2 linked regions of the Pelagicoccus sp. SDUM812003 genome follow. The protein of the gene in region 2 binds, or shares a complex with, the protein of the main gene of each other region. Links are inferred from orthologs where the notes say so. Each region holds a gene or a part of one and is shown on either strand. Other genes may lie near its edges.

What was found. Proteins that work in one complex are often made in the same cells at the same time.
Region 1: the proteins of QEH54_RS20040 (region 2) and accD are in contact, whole or in part, in a solved structure (PDB 8UXZ), measured with the Escherichia coli proteins. The link is inferred for Pelagicoccus sp. SDUM812003 from one-to-one orthologs.

Annotation. Positions count from the first base shown.
Region 1 is NZ_JARXHY010000007.1:170,463-173,816, forward strand. What follows is about bases 597-3,354. They hold accD (acetyl-CoA carboxylase, carboxyltransferase subunit beta), read left to right. Parts: upstream 597-1,424; coding sequence 1,425-2,285; downstream 2,286-3,354. Other genes in these bases: QEH54_RS11635 (ComF family protein), read left to right, coding at 647-1,384; QEH54_RS11645 (folylpolyglutamate synthase/dihydrofolate synthase family protein), read left to right, coding at 2,327-3,354. Also shown: cysK (cysteine synthase A), read left to right, coding at 1-418.
Region 2 is NZ_JARXHY010000019.1:19,532-23,618, reverse strand. What follows is about bases 721-3,615. They hold QEH54_RS20040 (acetyl-CoA carboxylase carboxyltransferase subunit alpha), read right to left. Parts: upstream 2,723-3,615; coding sequence 1,718-2,722; downstream 721-1,717. Other genes in these bases: queA (tRNA preQ1(34) S-adenosylmethionine ribosyltransferase-isomerase QueA), read right to left, coding at 3,239-3,615; QEH54_RS20035 (tetratricopeptide repeat protein), read right to left, coding at 2,803-3,180; ilvB (biosynthetic-type acetolactate synthase large subunit), read right to left, coding at 721-1,672. Also shown: more of ilvB, read right to left, coding at 1-720; more of queA, read right to left, coding at 3,616-4,087. UniProt on the Escherichia coli protein: Component of the acetyl coenzyme A carboxylase (ACC) complex. First, biotin carboxylase catalyzes the carboxylation of biotin on its carrier protein (BCCP) and then the CO(2) group is transferred by the carboxyltransferase to acetyl-CoA to form malonyl-CoA.

The DNA.
Region 1 (3,354 bases), on a different replicon or contig from region 2:
CACAGGTGGCACCATCACTGGGGTCTCCGAGGTCATCAAGAGCCGCAAGGAATTGTTCACCGTCGCAGTCGAGCCGACTAACAGCCCGGTGATTTCTGGTGGTCAGCCAGGTCCGCACAAGATCCAAGGCATCGGGGCCGGTTTCATCCCCAAGAACTGCAACAAGGATATCATCGACGACGTCATCACCGTGACCAACGAAGACGCGTTCCAAACCGCTCAGGACCTCGCCCTCAAGGAAGGCATCTGTGGCGGCATCTCCTCCGGAGCCAACGTATGGGCGGCCTTGCAGCTGGCCAAGCGTCCGGAAATGGCTGGCAAGACCATCGTCACGGTGGCCTGCAGCTGCGGCGAGCGCTACATCAGCACTCCATTGGGCGAAAAGGCCCGAGCCGAAACGACCGGAGCAACCGCTTAGCGTTCGGGCCGAGCGATCTCCAGCTGATCGACCGTTTTTTAGCGGGCCTCCCTTCGCCGGGGAGGCCCCTTTTCATTTGTATCGACCCACGGGCGCGCCGGGGCGTCTCCGAGCGCCGACGGCCGCAACTGTTGATTGCGACGTTGCAAATAACAGTTGCTCTGGAGGCGATCGCCTTTTTGGGGTGGCGCCTGGGGCGAGTGGGCTTAGGTTTAAGAGGTTACCCTTATGTTGCCTCGTTTGTTCAGCCGTTGTTTCGAAGCCTTCACCGCGGCCGCCTTTCCGTCCCAGTGCGTGGAATGCGGCGGATTGGTGGAGGCGCGGAGCGACTTTGCCAGCGTCTGCGTCGCGTGCTGCGATCGCGTCCAGTTGGTGCGGGAGCCGAAGTGCCTGACCTGCGGATTTCCGTTTTTCGGCGAGACGGAGTCGAAGGCGGGCTGCATGCATTGCGAGCACCTGAGCCCGGTCTTTGGGCAAGGCTGGTCGGTGTCGCTGTTTCGCGGCCCGGTGCGGCATCTGATTCACGAGTTGAAGTATGAGCGGGGATTCTGGGCCTTGCGCGACATCGCTGCCATGGCCCGCCTGGGGCCAGGATTGCGGGAGTTCGTCGGCGACGCGATTCTGCTGCCGGTGCCGTTGCACGCTCGTAAAATGAGGGAGCGGGGCTACAACCAGAGCGAGTTGATCGTTCGCGAGCTGGCGAAGGTGTTTCCGGACAGCGAGATGGGGGACGTCTTGGAGCGGCGCGTGGATACCGTTTCGCAGACGCGGTTCAACCGGCGCGAGCGGGTGCGCAACCTGAAAAATGCCTTTTCATTGCGCCGAAACCGTGCCATACAGCCCGGCCGACGCTATGTTATCGTCGATGACGTTTTTACGACAGGCTCGACGCTCAATGCCTGCGCTCACGCGCTGGAGCAGGCGGGGGCCGGTCGCATAGATGTCTTGACTATCGGGCATGGCTAGACCTGATCCCAAGCGATTTTTCAACTAGAAGGCTCTGACAATGGCACTCTTTCAAAAACCGAAGTACTCGACCGTAATCGTCAAAAAGAAGGACATTCCGCAGGGGATGTGGAAGAAGTGCCCGGTTTCCGGCGAGATCATCTACAACAAGGAACTGGAGCAGAACCAGAACGTGGTGCCCAAGAGCGGCTACCATTTTCCCATCACTGCCCGCAAGCGCATCCAGAGTCTGCTTGACGAGAATAGCTTCAAGGAGGAGGACCGCGATCTCATGCCGGGCGATGCTCTGGAGTTCGTGGATTCCAAGCCCTATCCGGAGCGCGTGGCTCAGTATCAGAAGAAGACCGGCGAAAAGGAGTCGCTCATCAGCGGTCTGGGCAAGATCCAGGGGATCCCGGTTTCCATCGCGGTGTTCGATTTCCAGTTCAGCGGCGGTTCTCTGGGTTCGGTCGCCGGGGAGAAGATCACGCGAGCCATCGAGCGGGCCATCAAAAACAAGATCCCGTGCATTGTGATTTCCGCCTCTGGCGGCGCTCGCATGCAGGAGGGCATCCTCAGTCTGATGCAGATGGCCAAGACCAGCGCGGCGCTCAGTCGGCTTTCGGCGGCCCGGCTGCCATTCATATCGATCCTCACCGATCCGACCGCGGGTGGAGTGACGGCGAGTTTCGCTACGTTGGGCGACGTCATCTTGGCCGAGCCGGGCGCTCGCATCTGTTTCGCAGGGGCTCGGGTGATCAAGGAGACCACCAACGCGGAGCTGCCGGAAGGCTTCCAGTCCGCGGAATTCCTGTTTCAGCGTGGACTCATCGATCAGATCGTGCCTCGCACCGAGATGCGGGCCCGACTGCACGAGCTGCTGGCTGCTCTTTACCTGAAAAAAGAGCCAGAGTCCGCATAACGTAAGGAAGCGGGAGCGCCGCGGCCCTCCCGTCGAACGCCATGCCTGATCTCAGCTCCTACGAGGCAGCCCGCGAATGGTTGTATTCGCTCAAGAATGCGGGGTCGAAATACGGAATCGACCGTATGGAACGTTTCGCGGATGCGCTTGGGCAGCCGCAGCGCAGCTTTCCGTCAATCCACGTCGCTGGCACCAACGGGAAGGGGTCGACCTGCGCCATGTTGGAGCAGGTGTTTCGCGACCAAGGGTTCAAAACGGGGCTTTCGACGTCGCCGCACCTGGTTCGGCAGGGCGAGCGCATTCAGGTGAACCGCCGCATCCTCAGCGAGGAGGCGATTCTGGATTTCGTGCGCGAACTGGCTCCCTTGGCGAGCGCGATTGCCCAGCCTGATGCGGAGTTGCACCCGAGTTTCTTCGAGTTCATGACGGCCATGGCGTTTCTGCGTTTTCAGCGTGAAGCGGTGGACATCGCCTTGGTGGAGGTGGGGCTCGGCGGGCGGCTGGACGCGACCAACGTTTTGGTGCCGGAGTGCAGCGTGATCACTTCCATCGGATTGGACCACTGCGAAATCCTAGGAGACTCCCACGCCGCGATCGCTCGGGAGAAGGGCGGCATCATCAAGCCTGGCGTGCCCGTGGTGGCGGGGCTGCTGCCGGAGGACGCCATGGCGGAAGTGCGAAGCATTTGCCGCGAGCGCGGCTGCGAGCTCATCACGGTAGCGGAGCGTTTCGGCGAGGATTTGGAAAGCTTTCCTCGGACCAATCTGTACGGACGCTACCAGCGCATCAACGCCGCCATTGCCATGACGGTGGTGGAGGCGATGGCGGGGCGTTTCGGCTTGGACCGCGCGACCGCCGAAGCCAGCTTGGCCTCCGTTTCCTGGCCCGGTCGCTGGGAAGAGCGGCAGCTGCGGCATCGGAAGATCGTTTTCGATGTCTCGCACAATTCCGAAGGAGCGCGTTGGCTGGACGACAACTTGGCCGATTTGGTCGAGCGCAGCGGCGGAGCTAAGCCTGACGTGGTGATGGGCGTGATGGGCGGCTATCGAGCCAGCAGCCTGGTGCCGGT
Region 2 (4,087 bases):
GCATTTCCTGGATAGCGTCTCTGAGCTCGCTCTTCAGGTGCACGCGACGGCCGGGGAGGCCGAAGCCCTCGGCGATCTTGACGTAGTCGGGATAGAGGCCTTCGAGGTTGTCGGGCGAGCCGATGTTGTTTTCGTCTCCTAGGATGGTGTTGCCGCGCACGCTGTTGTAGAAGCGGTCTTCCCACTGCACCACCATGCCGAGGTGCTGGTTGTTGAGCACCATGGCCTTGGCGGCGATCTTTTCGATCTTGGCGGTGGCGAGCTCCTGCACGTTCATGGCGAAGGAGCCGTCGCCGTCGATGTCGATGACATGGCGGTCGGGGGAGGCCACCTTGGCTCCGAGAGCGGCGGGATAGCCGTAGCCCATGGATCCCAGTCCAAGTGAGGAGATGAGGCTGCGAGGATGGTTGAAATTGTAGAACTGGGCGGCGAACATTTGGTGCTGGCCTACGCCGGTCGTGATGATCGCTTCGCCTTGGGTGAGTTCGAAGAGAACCTGCACTGCGTGTTGCGGCAGGATGTATTCGCTATCCGCGTACGAGAATGGATAGTCTCGCTTCCACTCGGCGCACTGGTCTTGCCATGCTTGCAGGTCGGGCTTCTTGAATCCCTTGTCCATCAGCTCGACCATGCGGCCTAGGGCGTGCTTGATGTCGGAGACGATGGGATGGTGGACGATCTTGTTCTTGTTGTGCTCCGATGGATCGACGTCGATGTGCACGATTTCCGCTTCCGGGGCGAACTTGGTGACGTCGCCGGTGATGCGGTCGTCGAAGCGGGCTCCGAAGGTGAGCAGCAGGTCGCTTTGATGAACGGCCCAGTTGCCGTAGGCGGATCCGTGCATGCCGAACCATTTCAGGGAGAGCTCGTGCGTTTCGGGGAAGGAGCCTACGCCCATGAGGGTGGAGGCGACTGGGATGCCGGTTTTTTCCGCGAATGCGGTCAATTCCTTATGGGCTTCAGCGGCCACGACGCCTCCGCCGAAGTAGATGACGGGACGCTTGGCGTCTTCGATGAGGCGGAGCACGTTTTCCAGTTCGCGGTCCGCGGCTTTGGCGGGAAGCTTGTCCTGGCGGTAGGGCACTTCCTCGTCCGAGAGCCATTTGGGCGTGGTCTTGGCCTGCTGGATGTCCTTGGGAATGTCGATGACCACAGGGCCCGGGCGGCCGGTGGTGGCGATTTTGAAGGCTTCCTTGATGATCTTCGGCAGGTCGTTGACGTCGAGCACCAGGTAGCTGTGCTTCACCACGGGAAGGGTCATGCCGAAGAAGTCCGTTTCCTGGAAGGCGGCCTTGCCGATGTACTTGGAATAGACCTGGCCGGTGATGCAGACCAGCGGGGTGCTGTCCATGAAGGCGTCTGCGATGGCGGTCATCAAATTGGTGGCTCCCGGTCCGCTGGTGGCCATGCAAACGCCGGCCTTGCCAGTGACGCGAGCGTAGCCTTCGGCGGCGAAGGAGCCGCCTTGCTCGTGGCGAGGAAGGATGGTGCGGATGTCGGCCTTGCGCTTGGCTAGGGCCTGGTGCAGCTCGAGGGAGGCGCCGCCTGGATAGGCGAATATGACGTCCACGCCTTCTCGGATAAGGCCTTCGATGACGATGTCGGCGCCTTGCATTTCCTGTCCGGTGGCGGCCGGGGCTGCAGGCGTTTTGGTTTCGGTTTTAGAGCTCATGGGCTAGTGTCGGCAATTGGTTCGAAAGTGGGCTCGGGGCGGCGTTCAGGAAGCGGCTTCGTTGATGGGGACGATTTTTCCGTCGGCCAATTCCTCTTCCACCACGCCGATGTTGCGAAAGCGTTGGTAGCGTTGCTCGATGAGCTCTTCCGGGCTGAGCTTCTTGAGCTGGTCGAGTTCCGCGACGATGGCGTCCTTGAGGTTTTTCGCGGCGGTGTCGGGGTCGTTGTGGGCGCCGCCCATGGGCTCGGGGATGACGCCGTCGACCACGCCGAGCTTGTGGATATCGTTGGCCCCGAACTTGAGGGCTTCGGCGGCTTCGGGGGCCTTGGCTCGGTCTTTCCAGAGGATGGCGGCGCAGCCTTCAGGAGAGATGACCGAGTAGTAGGCGTTTTCCAGAATGAGGATCTTGTTGGCGACCGCGATGCCGAGAGCGCCGCCGGAGCCGCCTTCGCCGATCACGGCGGAAACGATCGGGCAGCCGAAGGTCGCCATCTCGCGCAGGTTGACGGCAATCGCTTCGGAAACGTGTCGCTCTTCGGAAGCGACGCCCGGGTAGGCGCCTTGGGTGTCCACCAGCGTGATGATGGGCAGGCCGAACTTGTCGGCCATCTTCATGAGGCGCAGCGCCTTGCGGTATCCTTCCGGGTAGGGGCTGCCGAAGTTGTGGGCCAGCTTTTCGCGGGTGGTACGGCCTTTGTGCTGGGCGATGACCATGACCGCTTCGCCGTTGAGGTAAGCGGTGCCGCCCACGATGGCTCGGTCGTCGCGAAAGGCGCGGTCGCCGTGCAGCTCCTGAAAGCCGGTGAAAACGCGCTCGATGTAGTCCAGAGCGTAGGGACGCTGTGGGTGGCGGGCGAGCTGGACGCGCTGCCACGGGGAGAGATTGGTGTAGATCGACTTCTTGGTGGAGGAGATCTTCTTCTCGATCGCCCGAATCTCTTTGGACAGATCGATGTTGTTCTCGTTGGACAGCTGATGGAGGTGATCCAGCTGGTCAATGAGTCCGCGTAGCGGCTGTTCGAAGTCGAGCGCGTATTTGTTGTCCATAGGCCTGTCCCGTGAAAAGGGGTGGAATTTGGGAGTTATCGCATCAATGTCGAGGCTTAAAGGTCCGCTTGGCGGCGGCCTCAGGAGAGATCGGGAGCGGACTCCATGGAGTCCGGGTTGGCGAGCTGATCCTTCCAGCTGGCCATGCGGGCCTGAGCTCCGAAGCTCTCGGCCTTTTCCTTGGATCCTTTCTCGAGCCAGATGCGCGAGAGGCTGGTGTTTACAAATAGGTCGTCAGGCTTGAGGGCATGGGCCTTCTCTGCTGCTTCGAGGGCCTCGTCGTATCGTTTTTCCGAATAGAGGATCTCGCAGAGGGCGTGCCAGGCTGGGAACGCGTTCGGGGTCTCCGCCACGGTCTGGCGGAGCTTGGAGATGGCGCTTTCGGCGTCTCCCATGGTGAAGTCGAAAGTGGCGTCTTCGACGATGTCGGCGATCGGGTCGTGGTTTTCTTCTCCCATAGCAGGGTTCGGGTGTTTTTGGAAAACGCGGCTAGAGTACAGGAACACTTGGGCCTTGTCAAAGGATCAGCATGGCGTCGCCGTAGCTGAGAAAGCGGTACTGGCGCTCGATCGCTTCCGCGTAGATGTCTTTCAGCCACTGGATTCCGCTGGTTCCTTCCGGGTCGAGAAATGCGGAAACGAGGCAGATGAGGGTGGATTTCGGCTGGTGGAAATTGGTGACCATGGCGTCGACGCCACGAAAGCCCCGCGGCGGGTAGATGAAGAGGCCGGCTTCGTCGGTGAACTGTCCAGGGATCACGGTCGAAGTTTTCGCCAGGTAGTCTTCCACGCTGCGCACGCTGGTGGTGCCGATGCAGACCTTTCGCTTGTCAGGTCCGCAGCGTAGGGCCTGTTGCGTGGCTTCCGAGATCTCGTAGATCTCGCGATGGATCTGATGGTCCTCGATGTTATCGGTTTGCAGCGGCTTGAAGGTGCCCATGCCGACGTGCAGCGCCAGATCGTGGAAGCGGGCGCCTTTCGCTTCGAGCTGAGCGATGATCTCCGGCGTGAAGTGAAGCCCTGCGGTGGGAGCGGCGGCGGCGACGGATTTTTCCGCTGCCGCGTAGACGGTCTGATAGCGTTCCTTATCCGCGCTGTCTCGCTGGTCGTCGGATTCCCGGGCGATGTAGGGTGGCAGCGGCATTTTTCCCAGCTCGTCCGCCATCTCGGCCACCGAGGAATGGCTTTCCAGCTCGAAGGACACGCGGTACTCGGTGTTTTCGTTTTTCTCCTGCACCGTGGCGTAAAAGAATCCCGGTCGCGAGAAGGTCGCTCCTGGTTTGAGGCGCTTGCCGGGGCGTAGCAGACACCACCAATCGGAGCCATCGTTGGTTGCCGGACGCAGCAGCAGGCACTCGGCCTTGCC